Regions from separate parts of the Glutamicibacter sp. JL.03c genome, predicted to be linked through region 3. Evidence: riboswitches for the same ligand, from Rfam matches in the RefSeq annotation. Region 3 holds a riboswitch; each other region holds the start of a gene.
The links. Region 3 has a riboswitch for S-adenosylmethionine ahead of OF385_RS15655 (acyl-CoA dehydrogenase family protein). Riboswitches for the same ligand answer to the same signal wherever they lie in the genome.
Positions count from the first base shown of each region.

Region 1: linked by a shared signal. The riboswitch ahead of OF385_RS13425 (OsmC family protein) and the one ahead of OF385_RS15655 (acyl-CoA dehydrogenase family protein) in region 3 are both predicted to bind S-adenosylmethionine.
Region 2: linked by a shared signal. The riboswitch ahead of OF385_RS04340 (bifunctional o-acetylhomoserine/o-acetylserine sulfhydrylase) and the one ahead of OF385_RS15655 (acyl-CoA dehydrogenase family protein) in region 3 are both predicted to bind S-adenosylmethionine.
Region 4: linked by a shared signal. The riboswitch ahead of OF385_RS01520 (O-acetylhomoserine aminocarboxypropyltransferase/cysteine synthase family protein) and the one ahead of OF385_RS15655 (acyl-CoA dehydrogenase family protein) in region 3 are both predicted to bind S-adenosylmethionine.

Region 1 covers NZ_CP107575.1:2,894,118-2,900,009, forward strand. Annotated here, with positions in the region: gene OF385_RS13420 (DEAD/DEAH box helicase) at 1-2,581, opposite strand, end outside; SAM riboswitch class IV at 2,717-2,836, shown strand; gene OF385_RS13425 (OsmC family protein) at 2,867-3,418, shown strand; gene OF385_RS13430 (L-idonate 5-dehydrogenase) at 3,494-4,552, opposite strand; gene OF385_RS13435 (SDR family oxidoreductase) at 4,542-5,312, opposite strand; gene OF385_RS13440 (FadR/GntR family transcriptional regulator) at 5,479-5,892, opposite strand, start outside.
Region 2 covers NZ_CP107575.1:942,473-948,364, forward strand. Annotated here, with positions in the region: gene OF385_RS04310 (class I SAM-dependent methyltransferase) at 1-24, opposite strand, end outside; gene tpx (thiol peroxidase) at 122-619, shown strand; gene OF385_RS04320 (phosphotransferase family protein) at 721-1,566, opposite strand; gene OF385_RS04325 (CPBP family intramembrane glutamic endopeptidase) at 1,628-2,383, shown strand; gene OF385_RS04330 (GNAT family acetyltransferase) at 2,400-2,819, shown strand; gene OF385_RS04335 (VOC family protein) at 2,863-3,507, opposite strand; SAM riboswitch class IV at 3,680-3,800, shown strand; gene OF385_RS04340 (bifunctional o-acetylhomoserine/o-acetylserine sulfhydrylase) at 3,891-5,249, shown strand; gene metX (homoserine O-acetyltransferase MetX) at 5,252-5,892, shown strand, end outside.
Region 3 covers NZ_CP107575.1:3,374,745-3,380,636, reverse strand. Annotated here, with positions in the region: gene OF385_RS15660 (LLM class flavin-dependent oxidoreductase) at 1-828, shown strand, start outside; SAM riboswitch class I at 955-1,045, shown strand; gene OF385_RS15655 (acyl-CoA dehydrogenase family protein) at 1,097-2,323, shown strand; gene OF385_RS15650 (acyl-CoA dehydrogenase family protein) at 2,351-3,580, shown strand; gene OF385_RS15645 (YidH family protein) at 3,641-4,021, shown strand; gene OF385_RS15640 (DUF202 domain-containing protein) at 4,018-4,347, shown strand; gene OF385_RS15635 (ferrochelatase) at 4,362-5,477, opposite strand; gene OF385_RS15630 (DUF2254 domain-containing protein) at 5,521-5,892, opposite strand, start outside.
Region 4 covers NZ_CP107575.1:320,151-326,042, forward strand. Annotated here, with positions in the region: gene OF385_RS01515 (CoA-binding protein) at 21-515, opposite strand; gene OF385_RS01520 (O-acetylhomoserine aminocarboxypropyltransferase/cysteine synthase family protein) at 515-1,888, opposite strand; SAM riboswitch class I at 2,007-2,101, opposite strand; gene OF385_RS01525 (histidine phosphatase family protein) at 2,213-2,773, shown strand; gene OF385_RS01530 (RNA polymerase sigma factor) at 2,870-3,361, shown strand; gene OF385_RS01535 (methylated-DNA--[protein]-cysteine S-methyltransferase) at 3,364-3,993, shown strand; gene OF385_RS01540 (shikimate dehydrogenase family protein) at 4,002-4,838, opposite strand; gene OF385_RS01545 (MFS transporter) at 5,019-5,892, shown strand, end outside.

The DNA of each region.
Region 1 (5,892 bases), 480 kb from region 3:
GCACACGCTGGAAACGGCGGTCGTAGGCTTTGCGGTGGTTCGCCTCCAGCTCCACTTCCAGGATCTGTTCGGTCTTGGCAGGAAGCTCTGGCACGACTTGCTCTTTGGTACGGCGAAGGACGAAGGGGCGCAAACGGCTTTTGAGCCGATCCAGCCGTTCTTTGTCTCCCTCAGAGATCAGCTTTTGGTAATTATCCTTGAACGCGTTTTGTCCGCCTAGCAAGCCTGGTGCCGCCAGCGAGACCAGAGCCCACAGTTCCATCAGGTTGTTTTCCATCGGAGTCCCGGTGACCACGAATTTGCATGGAACCGGCAACTGACGGGCCTGTTTGTACCCCTTGGACACGTGATTCTTCAGCTGCTGCGCTTCATCCATGATCATGACTGAGAAGCCGGCCGCTTCGAATTCTTCATAGGCCAGCCGGAAAATCGTGTAGCTGGTTACGACCAGCTGGGCATCGCCCAGCTGGTCGGCTACAGTTTGCCCGGCCTTCTTGGTGGTAGAAGTAATGCCCCGTGTCTTGAGGTTGGGGGTGAAACGACGGGCTTCATTGATCCAGTTGCCCACCACGGATGTTGGTGCCAGGACAAGGAACTTCTGATCTGGATTCTCACGGCGAGCCTGTTCGAGACAAGCCAGCAACTGAACGGTCTTACCCAGTCCCATGTCATCAGCGAGGACCCCGCCCAATGAGTGTGTTCGCAGGAAGTTCAGCCATGCGAGGCCCTGTTCCTGATACGGTCGGAGATTCGCTTTGAAGGTCTCGGGGAGTTCCACCTGCTGGAGTTCTTCTCCGCGGGTGAGCTCATTCATGTTTTGCAGCCACTGGTTGTGCTGAGCTTCGATAATGCCCAGATCCAGCAGCTCCTGCCACCAATCGATGCTCAGTTTGTGGACTCGAATAGTGCTGCCTTCGACCTTCCCCAATTCGCCGGCTTCATCAATCAACGTACGCAGCTGGGCGAAGTCCGCACCACTGATGGGAATTACTGTCATGTCTTCAAGCACCAGGTAGTCCAAGTGCAAGGTGAGCGCCGCGAGCAACAGCGCGAAAGGCACCTTGATGTCATCAATAGTGACCTCGACGGTCAGATCGAACCAGTCGCCGGTGTTCTCCCCCGCTTCGATGGAAACCGTTGCTGGGGAGTCGAGAATCCGATATTCAGGAAGCTGGTTGTGAGCTTCAATCAGCATGTCTGGATGTTCTTCCAGCAATGGCAAGATGTAGAGCATGAAGTCGATGGACTCGTCGATAGTCAGCTCTCGGTCAGCGTAGGTGCCGCGTGCCTCCAGTTGGCCCAGAACAGTGGCGTCGCCCAATTTGTCGTTGATCGAGGCGATGATTTCTTTCTCGACGTTTCGCTGTCGTGGTGCCTTGGCGGAGTACATCCACGAAAAATGCAGGCCGACCCCATCGGTGGTGCTGGACATGCGCAGGCGCAGCACGGGACGAGGCGGCTCCGGAATTTCATAAGACACGTCAGCACTCTTCAAAGGCGCCAGCTGACGGATTCTGTCCAAATGCGTTTCTTCAAACCGGCCAACGTCCGAGGAAGGTATGAACTGGACTCCAGAAGCGATGAATGCGCCGAGCTCGGCGGAAACAGGGTCAGCGAATTCGGCCAAGCCCAAGTCTCTTGACCCGGCCAGCGGCTGGGAAGAATATGCTACAAGGGTCGGTGGATTTCCGATGGGCAACAGATGCGTGTGCTCCGGTTCGGGCCCGCGAAGCATCCCCTCGACTGTCAGGCCATGTTCACCCTGTCGTAAGTCCACGTGTGCGTGGGCTAGTTTGTCGCTGAAATTCACTGGTGGCTTGGACGCGACTCCCCCATTAATAATGGCAACGCCGGCCTCTTTGAGGTCCTTGAGCGCGGCCAAAAGGTCTTTTCCGGGCAGTTCCATCAGGGAAATCCAGTCGGTGGTTTCCCAAAAGTGGCCGTACTTCACCTTTTCGGCGTGCTCGCGCAATCGGTTCAGCTCGACAACGGCCCGGCGTTGAGCGCGAGGAAAGCGCTCATCGAAAGCGACCGTTTTCCAGCTCACACCAGTCTGCACCCAAGGGCTCTTGGATCCCTGCTTCGCTGGCCTCGCTTGAAGAGACAGCACGTCATCCCCGCCGTACCGGGGTTCACTGACAACTTTCAAAATCAACCCCAGCGGCTCCTCAACAATTTCTGGGTCTTCGTCGGCAACGGGCAACAGCCGGTTGAGGTTTCGTTCCCACTGCGGAACCACATTGCGTTGCCATCCATAAGGGTCAGCTACACGGTCAGAAACATGGAGCGGATCCTCTGAATCGCTGGCAATTTCCAAAAGCAATGCCGCGACTTCCGGGCAGGAATACTCTGAAGGATGCTCGGTGCAAAAACAATGGAACTCAACGCCATCGTTTCCAATGCGAAACCCCACCATGACTTGTTTGCCTCGAACTACCGCGGTAACTCTGGCGTTTCCGACTTCGACGTAGCGTTCAACATCTTGGACTTTGCCCGTCTCATAGAACAATTGCCCGATGCGAAATTCTTCCTCCGAGACGAGTGAGTCCAAGGAGGAAAGAGTCAGCTGGAATTCCATCATCGCCATCCAAAAGTAGTGCGTTAGAGCGGATTGCTACCCTCCATCCTATCGATGCTCCGGGACAGGACAGTCATGACGAAACATTAAGTGGATACTTTACCGAGCCCGTTGCCGGCAGATAAAAAGGAACTACTGAATCACGAGTTCCACTCCTCAAGGCCCTGGCTGAGTGGACGGCAACCCTCGAGCCATTGTGCGGGGTGCCCCAGGTGAAGATTCGACGCATCTTGAAATCCAAGATCGTAAACGATGGCGCCCCCTGCGCCAGAAAGGGGATGACTCCCCATGCCTCACGCAACAGCAAAACCCTCAGTGGCCGAAGACCGATCACAGCGGCTCCAAGAGGCAGGTGCTGGTTGGGGCGAACGGATCTCCGCCGCACCGCACAGCGCCGCGTTGACCTTTACCGTTCAGGGCGAAGGCTTTGATTCCGTTGCCAGCAATATCCGTGCCGGCAAGCATACCTTTACCGTGGATGAACCGGCAGCTCTCGGTGGCAATGATGTCGCCGCCAGTCCGGTTGAATACGCCTTGGCAGCACTGGTGTCCTGCCAGGTGGTGGTTTATCGACTTTACGCAGAGAACCTGGGCATCCAAGTTGATGACGTGCAAATCACGGCAGATGGGCAGCTCGACGTCCGCGGGCTCTTCGGCATTGATGCCTCCATCCGCCCCGGTTTCTCGTCGGTGGATCTGAAAGTGCAGATTGCCGGTCCCGAGTCCACCGAACGCTACGAGGAACTACGCCAGGCAGTGGATGCCCACTGCCCAGTCTTGGACCTCTTTGCCAACCCGGTGCCGGTGACCACTTCGGTGCAGGTTGTCCAAAGCAACTAGCCCGAGCCGAAGGCGCGATGAACTGTGGGGGCCACTGATTTCAGTGGCCCCCACAGTTCATCGTCCGGCTGAGGATTATTGCTGTTCCCTGAAGTTGAGCAGTACCTTGCCTGAAGTCGAGGAATCCTTGGCTGTTTCAAAGGCTACAAGGCCTTCGGCCACGGGGAACTCGTGGGTGACGGCCGCACCAATTTGCAAGGAGCCATCGGCCAGAGCTTCGAGCACCTGATCGATCTCGCCGTTGAATCGGAAGGAGCCGACGAGTTCCAGCTCACGGGTGATGGCCAGGGAAATCAACGCGGGCTGCTCGCCTGTGGGCAGCAGTCCAACCATGACGACTCGGCCGCCGCGCACCGCACCTCTGACCGCTGATGCCAAGCCGCGGTAGTTGCCACTGGCCTCGATCACCACATCCGCGTTGACCTCGGCGATGGCTTCCTGGTCATCGGCGCGCAAGGTGGAGGTGGCGCCCAGTTCCCGGGCGATAGCCAATGGCTTCTCATGCATATCCACCGCGATGATCTCGCTGGCACCGCCACGCTTGAGTACTGCCACGGCAAGCGCGCCGATCGGGCCAGCGCCGATCACCAGAGCCTTCTTGCCTGAGACATCGCCCGCGCGCGAGACCGCATGCCACGCCACCGCTGCGGGTTCGGCCAGCGCGGCATCGCGCAGCGAGAGCCCCTCGGGCAGTTCGCGCAGCATGCGCGTTGGCAGGTTCACTTCACGAGCGAAGGCGCCTTCGGTATGCGGGTAGCGGGCGGCTGAGCCAAGGTAGGTGCAACCGGGAGAAAGGTTCGGGCGATCGGCCGGATATGGTTCGCCGGTATCCCCGGGCGTTGCCGGGTGCACCGCGATCTTGGTTCCGGCTGCTGGTCCGCTGCCATCGACGGCGGCTTCGATGACGGTTCCCACGATCTCGTGTCCGAGAATCATCGGGGCTTTGAGGATGGATTCCCCGGCGGCGCCGTGGCTCCAGTAGTGCAGATCCGACCCGCAGATGCCGCCGTAGGCGATGGCGATGCGGGCCTGGTCGGGCTTCGGTGCTGGCAGCTCGATCTGTTCGATGCGCAGGTCGCCGGCGGCGTGCGCGACCACGGCCAGGGTCGTGGAAGAAAGGGTGCTAGACGACAACGCTCATGCCTCCGTCGATGAAAATGGTTTGCCCGTTGACGTAATTGGATCCATCCGAGGCCAGCCAGATCGCCGGGCCGGCCAGGTCCTCAACGGAACCCCAGCGGGCGGCCGGTGTGCGGCCCAGGATCCACGAGTTGAATTTCTCGTCGTCCACGAGGTTCTGGGTCATCTCGGTGTGGATGTAACCCGGTGCGATGCCGTTGATCTGCAGTCCTGCGCCAGCCCATTCTGCGGTCATGGCGCGGGTGAGGTTGCGCAGGCCGCCCTTGGCCGCGGTGTAGGCGGAGATGGTGGGGCGAGCCAAGTCGGTTTGCACCGAACAGATGTTGATAATCTTGCCTTCGCCGCGTTGCACCATGCCGCGGGCGACTTCGCGCCCTACCAGGAAGGCGCTGGTCAGGTTGGTTTCGATGACTCGCTGCCAGTCGGCGACGTCCAGTTCAAGCATGGGAACGCGGTGCTGGATGCCGGCGTTGTTCACCAGGATGCGGATCGCACCGATATTTTTTTCGATCGCCGCGATGTTCTCGCGTACGGAGGCGTCATCGGTGACGTCGAAGCAGACGCTGTGGATGCGATCTGCCCCGTAGCGGTTGGCGAAGTCCGCGGCGGTTTCGGCCAGGCGCTGCTCATCTCGCCCGTGCAGGATGATGGTGGCTCCGGCGTCAGCCAGGGCGCGGGCCAATTCGCGGCCGATGCCGCGGGAGGACCCGGTGACTAGGGCCAATCGCCCGGATAGGTCGAAGAGTTGACTCATGAATTCCCTCGCATGGAAGTGTCGATGGTTCATCGACGGGAACTCACCACCGGTAAAAACCAGTGGATGCATCCGAAAATCAGCCCCGTCGCTCTCCCAAAACATATCAGATATAAGGAAGCGATGGTGCTATAAAGTCCGACTTATTTAGTTGTTACGCTTTCAACTACATCGACCGGGTTTGAGTGTAGAACCAGTTGATGTGCTCTTCGAGCAGCTGGGCTGCGCGTTCGCGCTGCCCGGTGGCGAAGGCATGGTGGATGGCCTTGTGCTGGCGGCGCAGCACCTTGACCACCGGCTGCCAGGATTCGTCATCCGGAATCGATGCGGCAACGTAATCGCTGATGGAGTTGCGCAGGGATTCCATCATGGATTCGACCACAGAGTTGCCGGCCATGGACGCAAGCAGCACATGGAATTCGGCATCGATCCGGTGGAAGGCCTCGCGCGAAAGCTGCGCATCATCCATGCGCATGATCAGCACCGCGGTGCGGTCGATGACCTGCTGGGCGTGGATCGGGTCGCGGGGGTTCATCTGCGCGGCCCAGGTTTCCAGCAGGATGCGAGATTCGACAATCTC
Region 2 (5,892 bases), 1.2 Mb from region 3:
ATCATAGCCTTTGCTCAAACTCATGGTCGCTGGTATTCCATGAGCTGCCAGCCTTCGACTTGTTCCGGTCGGTTCGCCTGAAATCTGGCAGTCAATTAGCCATTCGTGATAGACAAGAACCATGGCTAATACTGCTTTTAAGGGAACCCCCGTACAGACCATTGGTGAACTGCCAGCCGTAGGCTCGCAGGCTCCATCATTCACCCTCACCGACACCGGCCTTGCAGATGTCACCAGCGAATCGCTGGCTGGCCGCCGCATTGTCCTGAACATCTTCCCATCGGTCGATACCGGCGTGTGCGCTGCCAGCGTTCGCCGCTTCAACGAACTGGCTGCCGGCCTGGAGAACACCACCGTCGTGTGCGTCTCCGCTGACCTTCCATTCGCACTGGGCCGCTTCTGCGGTGCCGAGGACATCGAGAACGTCACCGCCGCTTCGGTCTTCCGCTCGGACTTCGGTTCGGACTACGGCGTGACCCAGATCGACGGCCCGCTGGCTGGCCTGCTGGCCCGCTCGGTCATCGTCCTGGACGAGAACGGAAAGGTGGCCTACACCCAGGTCGTTCCTGAAATCACCACCGAGCCAGACTACGATGCAGCCATCGCAGCCCTGGGCTAATCGCCTTCTGCATCATTGGTGATGCTTGCCAAGGCCCATCCGAGCATCGAGCTTGGATGGGCCTTCGCCGTCCCCGGGGGAGGGATGCCAATGATCGGGCATCAGCACCCCGCAACCTGCGCGGCGTGCTCAATCCGCGGTCCGATCTTGCGCATCAGCTTGTCGATCTTTGGGCTATCGGTGCGCGAGAGCGTATCGGAAAGCCGCTCCAGGCTCATCAGCCCGAGCCAGATCTTCGCCCGACGGGCTTCATCGGGGCTCGGCGCGATCAAATCCACCATCTCCAACCCGTGCCACAGGCTCAGGTACGCCGTATTCAATGCCGGGTCCCAGGCCGCGGCCAGATCCCAGTCCAGGATGCCGATCAGTTCTTCATCCACCCAGTGCATATTGTGCCCGGCCAGATCTCCATGGACCAGGCTCGGAGGCACCTGGGCCAGTTCGTCAAGCTGCGCCCACAGGCTGCTGGCAGGGCCGCGCAATTGATCGGGCAAGGCATAAAAACATTGCTGCTGGCGCTCATCGGTCCACGGGCCGCGGAAGGCAAAAGGGGAGGCCAGGTGCTCGCGCAGCGGTTCAAGCTCGACCTGCGCCAGGTCGCTCACCAGCTGGCCCAAGACTTTGGGGTCCCCGTAGTGCGGTTCATGGGCGCTGCCCGGGATGAAGGACAGGGCCACCGACCCCAAAGAATCCACCTTCAGCATCGGCGAGGTCGCCACCGGGATCTGGTAGTCCAGCTGTTCGGCCACAAGTTCCAGCAGCTTGATGGAGCGCGGCATTTCTTCGGTGGCATCGATGGTCCGCGCGATGCGGATCACCGAGTCCGGGTTGGCGATCACCACCTTGTGGAACTGTCCGCCCTCGTTCACCGCTGCGTGCTCCCAGGAAAGGTCAGGGCGTAATCGGCGGGCGATGGACAGTTCTTCTTCCGTGGCAGGACGGGACACTAATGCTCCTTTAATTCGCTGTCTTCAGGCTACCAAAGCTCCCGCACAGCCTGATCAGCCTATGATCGAGAACGTGAATGCCAAGATCCTGAAGTTCGAGATCGCCCTGGTCCTTGCCCTGTCGCTGGGGCAGAGCGCGATCTACTCGCTGCTGAGCTTTGCCGACAAAGTCACCCGGGCACCGTTGCGTGATCAGACGACGTCGCTGAACAACCAGCTGAGCACCCGCGAATTTTTCGACTTCTCCTATCAGCTGCTGGACATTGTCTTTGCGCTGGTTCCGGTGGCGCTGGCCCTGTATCTGATGAAGCGCAGCCTGGGCTTCGGCGTACACGAGATCGGTTTTGATGTGCGCCGGCCAGGCAAAGACTCATTGTTAGGTGCCGGACTCTTCCTAGCCATGGGCCTTGGCACCTTGGGAGTCTATGCGGCCGGTCGGGCACTGGGCATCACCACGGCGCTGTCCGCTGCCAATCTGGGGGACTACTGGTGGAGCGTGCCGGTGCTGCTGCTCTCGGCGGTGCGCCATGCGGTGCTTGAGGAAGTGCTGATGCTCGGCTTCCTATTCACCTACGCGAAGAAGCTGAACCTCGGATTATGGACCACCATCATTGGCTCGGCGGTGATTCGTGGCAGCTACCACCTGTATCAGGGTCTGGGGCCAATGATCGGCAACTTGCTCATGGGTGTGGTTTTTGGCTGGGTCTATCACAAGTACGGGCGGGTGATGCCGCTGGTGATCGCGCACTTCCTGCTCGACGCCATCGGCTTTGTTGGGTACGCGCTGATTGGCCCGGCCATCGGGATCGGGAGCTAGCACCTAAGCTGTAATAATGCAGATTTGCGAGCTGAGAGAAGCACTGATTCCCGATGCTGTGGCCCTGTGGGAAAACACCGGGCTGACCCGGCCCTGGAATGATCCCTGCGCTGATGCCCGGCGCGCCCTGGAAACCGCCACCTCCACGGTGCTGGCCATGATCGACGACGAACAAGTTCTCGCCACCGTGATGGCCGGCCACGACGGTCACCGCGGCTGGCTGTACTACGTGGCGGTGGATCCGCAGAGGCAAGGCTTCGGGCTGGGCGCCACGATGGTGGATGCCGCCTGCAACTGGCTCACTGCGCGGGGTGTGCCCAAGGTGCAGCTGATGGTGCGCGAGGAAAATGCCGCGGTGCGCGGCTTTTATGAGCGGCTGGGATTCCAAGACCAGCAGGTCGTGGTCCTGGGCAAGCGCCTTGATGCCGGCGCATAAAAAATGGTAGGTGGGGACGCCATTGTCCCCGCCTACCGTCGTACTACAACACTACCGGGCCGTTCTCGGTCTCGAAGGTCACCGACATGATGCCCGGAGTGCCATTGGGCGCCTGATAGGCCATGGTCACTGCGCCCAGATGCACGTTTTCCGGCTGCCCCAGCCACTCCAGCACCCGATCGCGGGAACCGGCAATGGTGATCTCGCTGATCGCCCCGGCTGGCTCAAGGGCCTTGGAAGGATGCAGATCCCTGGCTTCCTCGTCCCAGGAGATCAGGTACGGGCACTGCGGGTCGGCGATCAGGCCCTTGATGCCGATCTGCTGCCAGGTCAGCTCGCGGCCATCGGGGAACTTGCGGTTGCCCGGAACGGCCTTGCGGCCCAGCCGGTCTTCGGCGCTGGATAGATCGTCCACCGAAACGCACCAGCCCATCCAGCCGCCGCCGAGCTCCGAACGGGCCCGCACCGCCTGGCCGAAGGGGGCCTTGTCGCTGGCCGGGTGGTTCAGCACCTCAACGACTTCCAGGTATTGCCCATGCTTGAGCGGGAAGATGACATTGCGCGTCCCGAACCTCGGATGCACGCCTCCCTTGACGAACTCCAGGCCGAGCGACTCGGAGATTCTTTGCGCGGTTGGCAGCAGCCCATCCGGGCCACAAGCATAACTAACGTGATCTAGCCTCATCATGAAGCCATCATGGCAACATGTGACCGCAGTCTCTACTTAGGTGACCCTAATCTTTTTTGCTGGATCGAATTCCCTGCGGCAAAAGCGCGAACTATCTGGAATATGACCGATTGCGACCATTTGCAGGCGCCCGCATTGCAAAGATCTTCGGTTTTCGGGCACACTGGTAACAGGTCATGAGTCCCAGTAATAAGCCCCGGCTTACTGGGCGGCAACCCTCCAACCGCGGTGGGGTGCCCCGGGTGAAGACCTGGCCCTTAGGTGCATACGGCAGCTAAGGACAAGCGCGGGTAACCCTGGAAGACTTCTTGACGAGGTGCTTCCTGTCGGTGTCTTCTCAGTGGTCTACCCCCATAGTCATGAAACGCTATTTGGAGGAAACCATGAGCAACAACTGGTCATTTGAAACCCGTCAGATCCACTCCGGCCAGACCCCGGATCCGGCCACCGGCGCACGAGCGCTGCCGATTTTCCAGACCACGTCTTTCGTCTTCCCGACCGCGCAGAGCGCGGCCGCCCGCTTCGCCTTGCAGGAGCTGGAACCGATCTACACCCGCATCGGCAATCCCACCACCGACGCGGTGGAAACCCGGATCGCCGATCTGGAAGGCGGAGTAGGGGCGCTGCTGCTCTCCTCGGGCCAGGCCGCCACCACCTTCGCCATCCTGAACCTCGCCGAGGCCGGCGACCACCTGGTGGCCAGCCCCAGCCTGTACGGCGGAACCCAGAACCTGCTCAAGCACACCCTCAAGCGCCTGGGCATCGAAGTCACCTTTGTGGCCGACCCGGATAACCTGCAGGACTGGCGCGACGCGGTCCGCCCGAACACCAAGGCCTTCTTCGGCGAAACCATTTCCAACCCGCGCCAAGACGTGCTGGACATCGAAGAGGTCGCCAAGATCGCCCACGAAAACGGCGTGCCGCTGCTGGTGGACAACACCCTGGCCACCCCGTACCTGATCCGCCCGATCGAATTCGGGGCCGACATCGTCATCCACTCGGCCACCAAGTTCCTCGGCGGCCACGGCAATGCGATCGCCGGGGTGATCGTGGACTCGGGCAACTTCGACTTCGCCAAAGACCCAGCTCGTTTCCCGGGCTTCAATACCCCCGACGAGTCCTACAACGGCTTGGTCTTCGCCCGCGATCTGGGTGTGGACGGCATCCTCGGGGCCAATCTGGCCTACATCCTCAAGGCGCGCGTGCAGCTGCTGCGCGATTTGGGCGCCTCGGTCTCGCCATTCAATGCCTTCCTGATCGCCCAGGGGCTGGAAACCCTGTCCCTGCGCATCGAGCGCCACGGCGAAAATGCGCGCGAGGTAGCCAGCTGGCTCGAAGCCCGCGCCGAAGTGCAAAAGGTCGCCTATGCGGGACTGGCCTCCTCGCCATGGTTCGAGCGCGCCCAGAAGTACAGCGAGCACGGCGCCGGATCGGTGATCGCCTTCGAGCTTGCCGGTGGCGCGGCCGCCGGCCAGGCCTTCGTCAACGCGCTGGAGTTGCATTCGCACGTGGCCAACATCGGCGATGTCCGCTCGCTGGCCATCCACCCGGCCTCCACCACCCACGCCCAGCTCTCCGAGGCCGATCAGGTCGCCGCCGGCGTGAGCCCGTCCCTGGTCCGCATCAGCGTCGGCCTGGAGAACATCAAGGACATCCTGGCCGACTTGGAACTGGGCTTCAACGCTGTTGCCGCCCTGGATTCCGCGGCCGACGATAACAAGGAATTGCAGGAAACCCTTTAGGAATGGCATCCATTGCAACCACCGAGGAACCACAGCTCGCCGGCGGCCAAGACGGCATGATGCGCCGTAGCGCCGTCGGTGAGCACCACTTCGAATTCGGCGGCTACCTGCCGCAGATAGAGCTTGCCTATGAGTCCTGGGGAACCCTGGACGAAGGCGGATCCAACGCCGTGCTGGTGATGCACGCGCTGACCGGCGACGCCCATGTTGCCCAGGGCGACGGGCATAGCGCTGGCTGGTGGGACGGATTTGTCGGCCCCGGGGCCACGATCGACACCGATAAGTACTTCGTGCTGGCCGTGAATATGGTCGGCGGATGCAATGGATCCACCGGCCCGTCCTCGCTCGACGAGCACGGCGTGCCCTACGGCTCTCGCTTCCCGTTCGTCACCATCAAGGATTCGGTACGCCTCGAAGCACGCCTTGCGCAATTGCTGGGAATCACCTCCTGGCATGCGGTGATCGGCGGATCGATGGGCGGCGCGCGAGCCTTGGAGTACGCGGTCGAATTTCCCGAACAGGTCAAGAACCTGGTGGTGATGGCCTCCTGCGCTCAAGCTACGGCCGAACAGATCGCCTTCGCCCAGGTCCAGACCCAGTCCATCCGGCTGGATCCGAACTTCAACGGCGGCGATTACTACAC
Region 3 (5,892 bases):
GAGTACTTCACCGTGCCCGGCATCCACCTCTCCGAGCCCTCCATCCAGCGCACCCCGGCGATCTTCCAAGCCGGCGCGTCTTCCCGCGGCCGGCGCTTCGGCGCCCAGCATGCCGAGGGCATCTTCCTGAACTCGATCAACACCGCGGTCACCCGTCGGCAGACCGACGCGATCCGCGACGAATTCGAACTGGTCGGCAGGCCCCGGGATGCGGCCAAGATCTACGCGCTGATGACCACCGTGGTGGCCGACTCGGATGCCCAAGCCGAGAAGCTCTACCGCGAATACCAGTCCTATGCCTCGCGCGAGGGCGCCATGGCCTTCTACGGCGGCTGGTCCGGGCTGGATCTGAGCCAGTACGCGCCGGATGAGGAGCTGCAGTACCTGGAAACCAATGCGGCCCGCTCGGCGGTGTCGATTTTCACTACCGCGAACCCCCAGCAGAAGTGGACCCCGAATGCCATTGCCGACTACCTCGGGGTGGGTGGCATCGGGCCGGTGCTGGTGGGCTCGGCTCAGACCGTGGCCGATGAAATCGAGCGCTGGGTGGATGAATCCGGGCTGGACGGGATCAACCTGGCCTACGCCATCACCCCCGGCTCCTTCGAGCAGTTCACCGATCTGGTGGTCCCGGAGCTGCGCAAGCGCGGGCGGACCTGGGCAGGATACGAAGGCAATACCCTGCGCGAGTACCTGACCGAGCCTGGCACCACGCGGGTGGCTGGGCACCACCCGGCAGCGGCCTACCGCGGAGCCTATGCGGGCAAGGCCTCGGCGGCCGATGCGAAGGCCAGCCAAACCCCTGAAGCGGTATTGGGCGCACCGTGACATATGAGGAAATATGACGGATTCTTTCGCGGCTTCAGGGCCGCGAAAATGTCGATACATGACGATGTTCCGCCCTGTGACGCCGTCACTGCCAACGGGCAGGCCCCGATGCTTCACTGGTAGGGCAAACCATCCAGAGCGGCTGAGAGACCTGGCTCCGCGACGCCGCAGCAAGCCTGCCTTCCGCAGTAAGTGCTAACGCCAGGTTCGATGGATTCGCAGAATCTTTCTGCATCCTTCGGAATCCATGAAGATGAGGAGAACGAAGATGACCGTACTGAGCACCCAGCTGCCGCGTGTGCCATACACCGGCACCGCCGATGAAGCAGAACTCGCGCAGTGGCGCGCAGCAGCCCGGAAAGTTGCCGACCAGCTGGCCGCCGATGCCCTGGAGCGCGACCGCAAGAACGCCCAGCCTTTTGCCGAAGTGCAGCTGCTGCGCGACGCTGGCCTGCTGAACCTGTTGGTTCCAGCGCAGTTCGGGGGAGCGGGAGCTCACTGGGAAACTGCTTTTGAGGTGGTTCGTATTCTTGCTGCCGCCGATGGCTCTATTTCCCAGCTGCTGGCCTACCACTACGTGAACCAGTCGGGCATCGCTTTCTACGGGGCACCGGAAACCCAAGCCGAATGGTGGACCCGCACCGTGGAAGGCGGTTGGCTGTGGGGCGACTCGGTCAACCCTGTCGACCCGACACTGACCCTGATTCCGGAAGGCGATGGATTCCGGCTCAATGGCTCCAAGCGTTTCTCCACGGGCTCCGGGGTCGGCGAGGTCATCGTCATCAATGCCGAGGTCACTGAAGGTGAACGCAAGGGTCAGGTTCTGGCCTTCATCATTGATAGGAACCGTGAGGGCCTGGAAATTGTCGATGACTGGGACTACCTGGGTCAGCGCCTGAGCGCTTCGAACTCGCTGAAGTATCACAACGTGCGTATTGAGCCGACGGATCTGCTCGGCGAGGTGACCGAGGAACCAGTCTCGACACTACTCACCCCTGGCATCCAACTGGCGTTTGCCAACTTCTATCTGGGCATTGCAGAGGGCGCGCTGGCGCGTGGCAAGCAGATTCTGCTTGGTCGCAAGAACGCGTGGCTGTTCTCGCAGGCCGAGACCTACTCGCAGGATCCGATCTTCCAACGCACCGTGGGCGAGCTGAAGGCGCGCACCGCAGCGGTAGCGGCGCTCACCGAAAAGCTGGGACGCAAATTCGATGCGCTACTTGCCAAGGGCGGGGACGTCACCCAGCCCGAGCGCGCGGCGCTGGCCGTGGACATTGCCGAAGCCAAGGTGGTCTCCACCGAGGTCGGTGTCGAGGTGGCCAACCGCATTTTCGAAGTCACCGGTTCGTCCTCCACCGCCAACTCGGTGGGCCTGGACCTGTTCTGGCGCAATGTGCGCACCCACTCCCTGCATGACCCGGTGGACTACAAGAAGATCGAAGTCGGCGCCTACTTCCTGCGCGGGGAGTCCCAGCCGCTCTCGCTGTACACCTAAGAACTTTTCTACGGACAGGATCCTGTGATGACTTTATTGACTACCGATAATCGACTGAATCAACTCAAGGCCCGCTTCGCGCCACTCTTTGAACAGATTGCCGAGGGCGCTGCCGAACGCGACCGCAGTGGCGAGTTGCCCTACCAGCAGATTGCCGACCTGGCTGCCGCCGGTTTCGGGGCGGTGCGCGTGCCGGTGTCCCATGGCGGCGCGGGCGCCACCCTGCCGGAGCTCTTTGAGCTCTTTGTTGATTTGGCGGCCGCTGACTCAAATATCGCCCAGGCGTTGCGCGCCCACTTCGCCTTCGTGGAAGATCGGCTGATCGCTGCCCCCGGGGCGGGCCGGGATAAGTGGCTGGCACGCTTCGTGGCCGGCGAGCTGGTCGGCAACTCCTGGACCGAGGTAGGTACGGTGAAGGTCGGGGACGTGATCACCAAGGTCACCCCGAATGGGGAAGGTGGGTTCCGGATCAACGGCACCAAGTACTATTCCACCGGTTCCATCTTTGCCGACTGGCTGGATACCTACGCGGAGCGCACCGATACCGGCAAGCGCGTGATCGCCGCGGTCAACCGCCACCAGCCTGGCGTGGAATTGGCCGATGACTGGGACGGTTTTGGCCAGCGCACCACCGGCACCGGGACCTCGACCTTCACCGATGCGATTGTGGCCGAAGAGGATCTGATCGACTTCGATACCCGCTTCAAGTACCAGACCGCTTTCTATCAGCAAGTACTGTTAGCGGTGCTCGCCGGGTCAGCTAAAGCTGCCGAACGCGACTTCGCTGCAGAGCTGAAGGCTCGCAGGCGCACCTTCAGCCACGCGGCGGCCAATGTCGCTGCCGAAGATCCGCAGCTGTTGCAGGTGATTGGTGAGGTTTCGGCGGCTGCCTTTGCTGCGGCGGGAACCGTGGAGCGCGTGTCCCAGTCACTCCAAGGAGCTTACGAGACGGCGCTGGCCCTGCAGGCGGGCGAGATTTCCGTGGACGAGGACGAGGCGGCCAATGACGCCGCCGAGCTGGCCAGCGCGCAGGCCCAAGTGGTGCTCACCCCGCTGGTGCTCAACTCCATCACCCATGCCTTTGATGCGCTGGCCGCCTCGGCCACGAGCGTGTCGAAGAACCTGGACCGGCATTGGCGCAATGCGCGCACCGCGGGCAACCACAATCCGTGGGTGTTCAAGGCGCGGCTGATCGGCGATGTGGCGGTCAACGGGGCCGAGCTGCCGCGGATCTGGGCCATCGGCGCCTCGAAGTAGCCACCGGCCAGCGGTGATTGTGTAGGCTGATCCCAAAAGGCAGGGTCCGAGGGGAGAAGCATGGCCGATGAGAAGCGCAGCGCCCTAGCACGGTGGCTCTTGCCCGGGGGGACCGATCCCGATCCCCGGTTCACGCTGGCCAATGAGCGGACGTTTCTGGCCTGGATCCGCACCTCGCTGGCCTTTGTCGCCGGGGGCACGGCCTTGGAAGGATTCACCGCGGAGGTCTTCGCCGCCCCCTTGCGCACCATCGTCGCGGCACTGGTCATCGGCATCGGCATCCTGATCGGCACCGGCGCGGCCATCCACTGGCTGCGGGTTGAGCGCAGGCTGCGGCACGGCCGCTCGCTGCCGGTGCCGGCGATTGTCCCGCTGCTTTCGGCCGGTGCGGTCCTGGCGTCCGTGGCGGCCCTGGCCATGGTCCTGGGTGCCACCCGATGAGCGACGGATTCCCCGCGCCGCGCGATCCCGGGTTGCAGCCCGAACGCACCGTGATGGCATGGAGCCGGACGATGTACTCGTTCTTCATCACGGGCGCCATCTTCCTGCATTGGCTGCCTGCCATCGGTGCCTCGGCGATCTGGCTGTGCGCGCTGTCCGTGCTGGCAGGACTGGGAATTCTCGGCTCCCAGCGGACGCGCTACCGGCGCATGGACCAGCAGCTGCGCAGGCAGCGGATGCAGGCCGATGCAACCGCCGTCCTGGCCACCACGGCGCTGCTGGTCATCGTGGCCGCCGGCGCCCTGGCCCTGGTGCTGCTCGGCTAGGCCGGGCCCCGGGGCTAGCGATCCCAGCTGGGGGCCGCGGGCTTGCGCTGGCTGCCCCAGCAGCAGGTCGCCGAGCAGGCGCCGCTGCCCGGGCGCAACGCGCCCTCAGCGGTCACTGCCGGCGCCTCGACCGCTTCGCCGCGAACCTGGGCGGCCCGTTCCAGCACCGCATCCACCAGGCCCGAGACGAACACCGGGTCGACCCCGACCGTCGCGGCACGCACATACGCCAGCCCGAGGTCCGCGGCGGTCTGGGCGGCCTCGGTATCCAGGTCGTATTTCACCTCCATGTGGTCGGAAACGAAGCCCAGCGGCACGACGACCACGCCCTCGATGCCCGCCGCGGCGAGTTCCTCCAGCCGGTCGTTGATGTCCGGTTCCAGCCAGGGCGTCTGCGGCGAGCCGGAGCGCGAGCAGAAGACCAGTTCCGCGGTCAGCGGCTGCTGCCCTGCGAGCTGCTGGTCGATCCATGCCATCAGCTGCTCGTGCTGCGCGCGGTAGCCGATGGTTTCGCGCTGCGAGGCTTGCAGCATGGCCTCGGGAATCGAATGCGTGACATAGAGCAGGGCGTGCTTGGCTGGATCCAGCGTCCCGGCCTGTGCCGCGAGATCGGCCAAGCCGCGGCGCACGCACTCCAGCTGTGCGGCCGCGAAGCCGGGGTGGTTGTAGTACTGGCGGATCTTCTCGAAGGACACCTGCAGCCCTTCCTCGGCCAGCGCCTGCTCGGTGCGGGCGAAATCCTCGCGGTACTGGCGGCAGGAGGAATAGGAGGAGTAGGCGGAGGTGTCGATGGCGAGAAAGCGCGAGCCCGAGGTGCGCCGGGCGAACTCGCGCACCGTGTCGGTGAGGAAGGGGTCCCAGTTCCGGTTGCCCCACAACACCGGGGTGGCGATTCCGCGGCGCTTGAGTTCTTGCTGGAGGGCGGCGAGCAGTTCGCGGTTTTGGCCATTGATCGGCGATTTGCCGCCGAAGCCGTAGTAGTGCTCGCCGACCTCGACCAGCCGTTCATCGGGGATGCCGCGGCCGCGGGTGACATTCTGCAGGAAAGGCAGGACATCCTCTTCGCGTTCCGGTCCGCCAAAGGACATGAGCACTAGTGCGTCGAAAGGTTCGATGTGGGTGGGTTCCATAGGCTGGATTTTACAAAGCGTAGAAAATGAAGCGGCGGTCCTTTCAGGATCCGCTCAGGTTCCCGGGCTGGGACAACGCCTCGGTGTGCAGGCGCTGCACCTGCTCGATATCCTCCGGCGCGTGCAATGCGTGGCGGGCCCGGTGGAAGGACTCGATGGCTTGTGCGCGCAAGGCCGGGGCCCACTGCGCATCCGCGGCGGCGAGCAGCGCGCCCAGTTCCCTCTGGATGCGCATGGCCACTTCCACCGTTGCGGCGCCATCGCGCGAGACCGGGCGGAACGCGTCCTGCACCAGATCCTGCGGGTCCAGGGCCTGGAGATAGACCCGGGGCGCTGTGCGGGACGCGTCCAGATCGGTGCGCAGCGCCGGCTGCAGCACCCGGTGGGTGGCGCTGAGCACCTCGATCGCGGTGCC
Region 4 (5,892 bases), 530 kb from region 3:
GTTGCCGTTCCGGGCCGGGTCTAGGCGAGCACCTGGCGCTTGGATGAAATCACGCCGGTATTGAAGCCGGCCAGGCGCAGCCCGCCATGGAAACGGGCATGCTCGATCTTGACGCAACGATCCATCACCACGTTCATCCCGGCCGCTTCGGCCCGGCGTGCCACGTCTTCATGCCATGAACCCAGCTGGAGCCACAGGGTCTTCGCGCCCGCTGCCAAGGCCTCGTCCAAAACCGAGGGCAGGTCATCGTGCTTGCGGAAGACCTCCACCAGGTCCGGGGTCTCTGGCAGATCTGCCAGGGACTTGTAGACCGGCTGGCCCAAGATCTCATCAAGTACCGGGTTGATGAAGTACACCTTGTACTTGGACGAGGACAGCAGGTAGGTCGCCACGAAGTAGCTGGCCCGCGAGGGCTTATTGGAAGCGCCCACGATCGCAATGGTCTTGGTGTCGCGCAGGATGCCCAGACGCTCGGCCGCGCCCGGACCCTCCCAGGTTCGTTCGGTGGTGCTCATTAGTTGGCTCCCTTCGATGCTGCAGGAATGGCGCACGCGGCACCGTCATAGGTGGGTGCCGCAAATTCTTCGGCGGAAGCAGCCGCAGCTTCCTGCGAAGCGGTCAATGCCTGGTCGAGGTCCCAGATAATGTCCTCGACATCTTCCAGGCCTACCGACAAGCGGATCAGGTCTTCAGGAACGCCGGCGGCAACCAGCTGGCCGGCGCTCAGCTGCTGGTGGGTGGTGGAAGCGGGGTGCAGCACCAAGGTGCGGGCATCGCCGATGTTCGCCAGGTGGCTGGCCAGCTGCAAGGCTTCGATGAACTTGGAGCCGGCGTCGCGTCCGCCCTTCACGCCGAAGCTGAAGACCGAGCCGACACCCATCGGCAGCAGTTCCTGGGCGTGGGCATGCTGCGGGTGCGATTCCAGGCCCGCGTAGTTCACATAGGTGACGCGCGGGTCTGCTGCGAGCCATGCGGCAACCTGCTTGGCATTGGCCAGATGGTTGTCCATGCGCTGCGGCAGGGTTTCCAGACCCTGGAGCAGCTGGAACGCCGACTGGGCGGGGAGCGCCGGGCCGAAGTCGCGCAGCTGTTCGCTGCGCAGCTTGGTCAGGAAGCCGTACTCGCCGAAGTTGGCCCACCAGGAGACATTGCCGTAGCTGGCCACCGGTTCTGTCATGGCAGGGAACTTGCCATTGCCCCAATTGAACTTGCCGGACTCCACCACCACGCCGCCCAGGGTCGTGCCGTGGCCGCCGATGAACTTGGTTGCCGAGTGGATCACGATATCGGCACCGTGCTCAATCGGGCGCAAGATGTATGGGGGAGTGAGCGTGGAGTCGACAACCAGCGGGATCAGGTGGCGGTGCGCCACCTCGGCCAGGCCTATGAGGTCGGCGATATCGCCCGAAGGATTGGCTACCACTTCGGTGTAGACGGCCTTGGTGTTCTCCTGGATGGCGGCCTCGAAGTCGGCTGGATCATTGGAGTCGATGAAGGTCGTGTTGATGCCGAAGCGGCGCAGCGAAACGTCCAGCTGGGTGATGGTTCCGCCATAGAGCTTGGAGGAGGCCACGATGTGGTCCCCGGCCTGGGCAAGGGCGGCGAAGGTGACGAACTCGGCGGCCATGCCGGAACCGGTGGCTACTGCGCCGATGCCGCCTTCCAGGGAAGCCATGCGCTCTTCGAAAGCGGCGACGGTCGGGTTGCCGATGCGCGAGTAGATGTTGCCGTATTTCTGCAATGCGAAAAGGTTGGCTGCATCATCGGCATCTTTGAAGACGAATGAGGTGCTCTGATAGATGGGCACTGCGCGGGCGCCGTGCTCGGCATCGGGGGTGCCACCGGCGTGCAATGCGCGGGTGCGGAATCCAAACTGATGATCTGCCATGATGGCTTACGACTCCTTGTCGATTGGGTTTTCGCGATTCACCGCCAGGCGGTGGCGCGATCGAGGCAGGAATCCCGGAATCAATGTCGCTTCCTGTTTTGCTTAAACAGGAAAAGCGGCTGCATCGTTTCTGGCGGTAGCACCGTAACCACCGGATGTGGCAGGTTGCTGCGGCTTCATCGAACCAGATCTCTCAGCCGCTCGGGATGGTGTAACAATCTTCGCAACATGACCGTTCGTGACCTAACTATGAGTCTTAACGTTGCGTATTGGACGTAATATCGGAGATTCTTCGATATGCATGCTCGCCGGTACGCTGGACTCATGGAAACTGCGCTGGTGTTGATCAGACATGGACTGACCGATTGGAATCTGGCCGGCCGCCTCCAAGGGCGTACCGACATTCCACTGAATGACACCGGACGCGAGCAAGCCCGCGGTGTCGGCCGCGAATTGGAAGGCCAGGGGTTCTCCTTGATCCTCGCTTCGCCTCTGGGCCGTGCCCGGGAAACCGCTGCATTGATTGCCGAGGAATTAAGCGCAGGAACCGGCCAGCCGGTCCCGGAACTGATCGAGCGCGGTTTCGGGCCATTGGAAGGCCGGATCATGGCCGAGGTCTCCGACGAGGAATCAGCGTCGTTGCAGTCCCAGCTGGAACCCATCGACGATATCCTGCGCCGGGCGGTTCCCGCTTTGATTGACCTGTCGGTGGAACATGCCGGGAAGAAGGTGGCCGTGGTGAGCCATGGCGCAACCATGCGCGCCATCCGTGATGCACTGGCTGGAACCAAGCTGCCACGAGGCGTGGAGAACGGCGAGATCATCCAGATCAATATCCAGCGCCTCAACGAATTGGCTGAAGAACTCGATTTGGTCAGCTGCTAGGCGCTGAAAATTTTTCTTCCCTGGAACCTCACACTTTTGCTGTGCACTACGTTTACATGGTGAAAGCCCGTTGCGGCGCCAATCTTCAGGAGAGCCATGCAAGTACCGTTTGAGCGGATAGTCCAGGATTATGGGCTGAACGTATTGCGGATTTGCCGTGCTCTGCTAGATGAACACCGTGCACAAGATGCCTGGTCTGAAACGTTTCTTTCCGCGCTTAAGGCCTATCCGCAGCTTGCTGAGGACGCAAACGTATTAGCCTGGCTTGTGCGCATCGCCCGGAACAAGGCCATCGATGAGCTGCGCAAGAACAAGCCGGAAATTCTAGATGACCATCTGCAGTGGGAACATGCTGATGACCAGGTGAACCTCGGTAAAGAAGCGGACAACCTGCAGCTGTGGAAGGAAGTGGCAAAACTTCCGCAGAAGCAACGAATGGTCGTTGGCTACAGGTATCTCGGCGGTCTGAGCTACACGCAGATAGCCCAGCTAGTTTCTGGCAGCGAGGCCTCCGCACGACGTGCAGGCAGCGACGGGATCAAAAACCTTCGCCGAATACTCGGCGATGACTCACTGTGGCAGGAGTAGTCATGACGCAGGCAAAACCCAACTCATCGGCGACCGTAGAGGAAGCTGAGCTTTTGGCACAGCTTGGAAAAGAACTTCGGGTGAAAGCGAAGGCGGCGGACCTGATGGATGTTTCTTACCGGGTGATTGATAGCCCCATCGGCTCGCTCCTGCTGGCCAGTACTCCAGCTGGTCTGGTGCGGGTGGCTTTCGAGAGCGAAGATCACGACAAGATTCTTGAGGCACTGAGCCAGAAACTCAGCCCGCGAATCTTCGAAGACCCTTCGCGACTTGATACTGTCGTCCGGCAACTCGATGAGTACTTTGCCGGAACCCGGCACAACTTCGATGTGCCTTTGGATCTGAAGCTCTCCACTGCTTTCCGCCGCCAGGTGCAATTAGAACTGGGCGAAATTGGCTACGGGCAAACGTGGAGCTATTCGCAGATGGCAGAGCATATCGGCAACCCCAAGGCGGTGCGGGCCGTGGGTTCAGCTTGCGCGACCAATCCGATTCCCATTGTCCTGCCATGCCACCGGGTGCTGCGCACCGATGGGTCACTCGGTGGATACCTGGGCGGGCTGGAAACGAAAAGTCAATTGCTGAAGCTGGAGAATCCAGAGTTCGGTGGCGCAATGAGCACCCTGTTCTAAGCCATAGCTCAGTAGCTATCGCGGATGCGCTTCAGGGATAGCCGCAGCTGGGCTGCGGTCTGTTCCCCCAAGCCCAGCAGTGGAATCATCGCTTCGGCTTGAAGCAGCAAGTGCTCCCAGCCGTCGGAATATTCCAGACCCTGATCAATGGCCGACAGGATTGTTCCCGTGACGTGCTCGCAGTACACGAAGTCATAGACAAAAGTTCCAGGCCTGAGCCGGGCTTTGCCCCAAGGTGCCGGGTCTTTTGGATCCTTGCCGATGGGTGTGGCGTTGATGATCAGCGTGGCTTGAGTGGCGGCTTCGGCAACCTGTGAAAAATCTACGGTCCTGCCCGGGATTCCCATGCCTTTTGCCAGGGTCAGCAGCTCTTCGGCGACATCCCGGTGTCGGTCCGTGATGATGATGGTGCCGATGCGTCCCTTGAGCGCAACCAGCGCTGCGCGAGCGGCGCCACCTGCGCCGAGCAGCAAAACGTGGTCGTGGGATTTGGTGGCGAGTCCGGTTTCAACGGCGATTAGATCCGTGTTGTAGGCAGACAGCTGATCGTCCTGCCGAATCAACAGGTTTGCTGCGCCGCTGAGGCTGACCTGTTCTGAGCGTTCGTCCGCGATGGCCGCGGCCCACTGCTTGTGGGGCATGGTCACGTTGGCGCCAATGACATCCGCGGCGAGCAATCCATTGCGGACATCTTGCATTTCGCCTTGCGCGGGCACGTCCCAAGGCTGGTAGGTCCAGCAGTTGCCAAGTTCTTCGAATACCGGATTCCAGAGATCGGACGACATGGTGTGGGAGGCGTGGGACCCGATGATGAATAGTCGTGTTGCGTTGTCCTCGTAACTCATAGTTGTCCTTCCGAGACGAATCGGAGCAGTGTTGATGACGCGGGCCAATAAGCATCTTGTGATGCGCCTCACCTTTGCTGTACCTTATCTATTGTCGCATATCGCACAGATGTGCGCATTACGTACAAAAGCATGAGTGCAGGACGTGAAGCATCCCCGCTGCTGTGGAAGGACACCCCCATGAGCATGACCACCAACCGGACGAGCGTGAGCCTCGATGAGGATCAGCAACGCAAGCTCAAGCGCGCCAAGAAAGCGGCGCTCGCAGGATTCCTTGGCGGTGCGTTGGAATACTACGACTTCTTCATCTACGCGACCGCGGCGTCGCTGATCTTCTCCAAGATTTTCTTCCCGGCCGGGGATGCAACCGTTGCGCTGCTGGCCTCATTCGCCACCTTCGGCGTCGCTTACATTGCCCGCCCCTTCGGGGCAGTCGTCTTCGGACATCTCGGTGACAGGCTTGGACGCAAGGCAACGCTCGTGATGACCCTGGTCCTGATGGGCTCGGCTACCTTTCTCATTGGCGTGCTCCCTGATTTCTCGACCGCCGGATACTGGGCGCCGGCGCTGCTGGTGATCCTGCGCTTGTTGCAGGGATTGTCTGCGGGCGCGGAAACGGCCGGGGCTTCGGCGCTGTCGACCGAGGAGGCGCCCGAAGGCCGCCGGGGCTTTTTCGCCAGCTTTGCCATGAGCGGCATTTCCTTTGGCATCGTCCTCGCTTCGCTCGCGTTCCTCCCGGTGGCGGCGATGGAAGAATCGGCGCGATTGGCCTGGGGCTGGCGAATTCCATTCTGGCTCTCGCTGTTGGTTCTCGTTGCCGCCTACCTGGTGCGCCGTTCCCTGGAAGAGCCCGAGGTCTTCGAGGAGAAGCAGGAAGCCGACGCCACCCTCAAGCTGCCATTCACCAAGATGATCACCACCCACCCGGCGCAATTCGTCCAGGTCGCGCTGATGTCCTTCCAGGTCGTGACCAATACGTTCATGCAATCCTTCGGCTTGGCCTATGCCGTGTCCGTAGGAGTTCCGGCGGCCACCATGCTGTGGGTGAGTATCG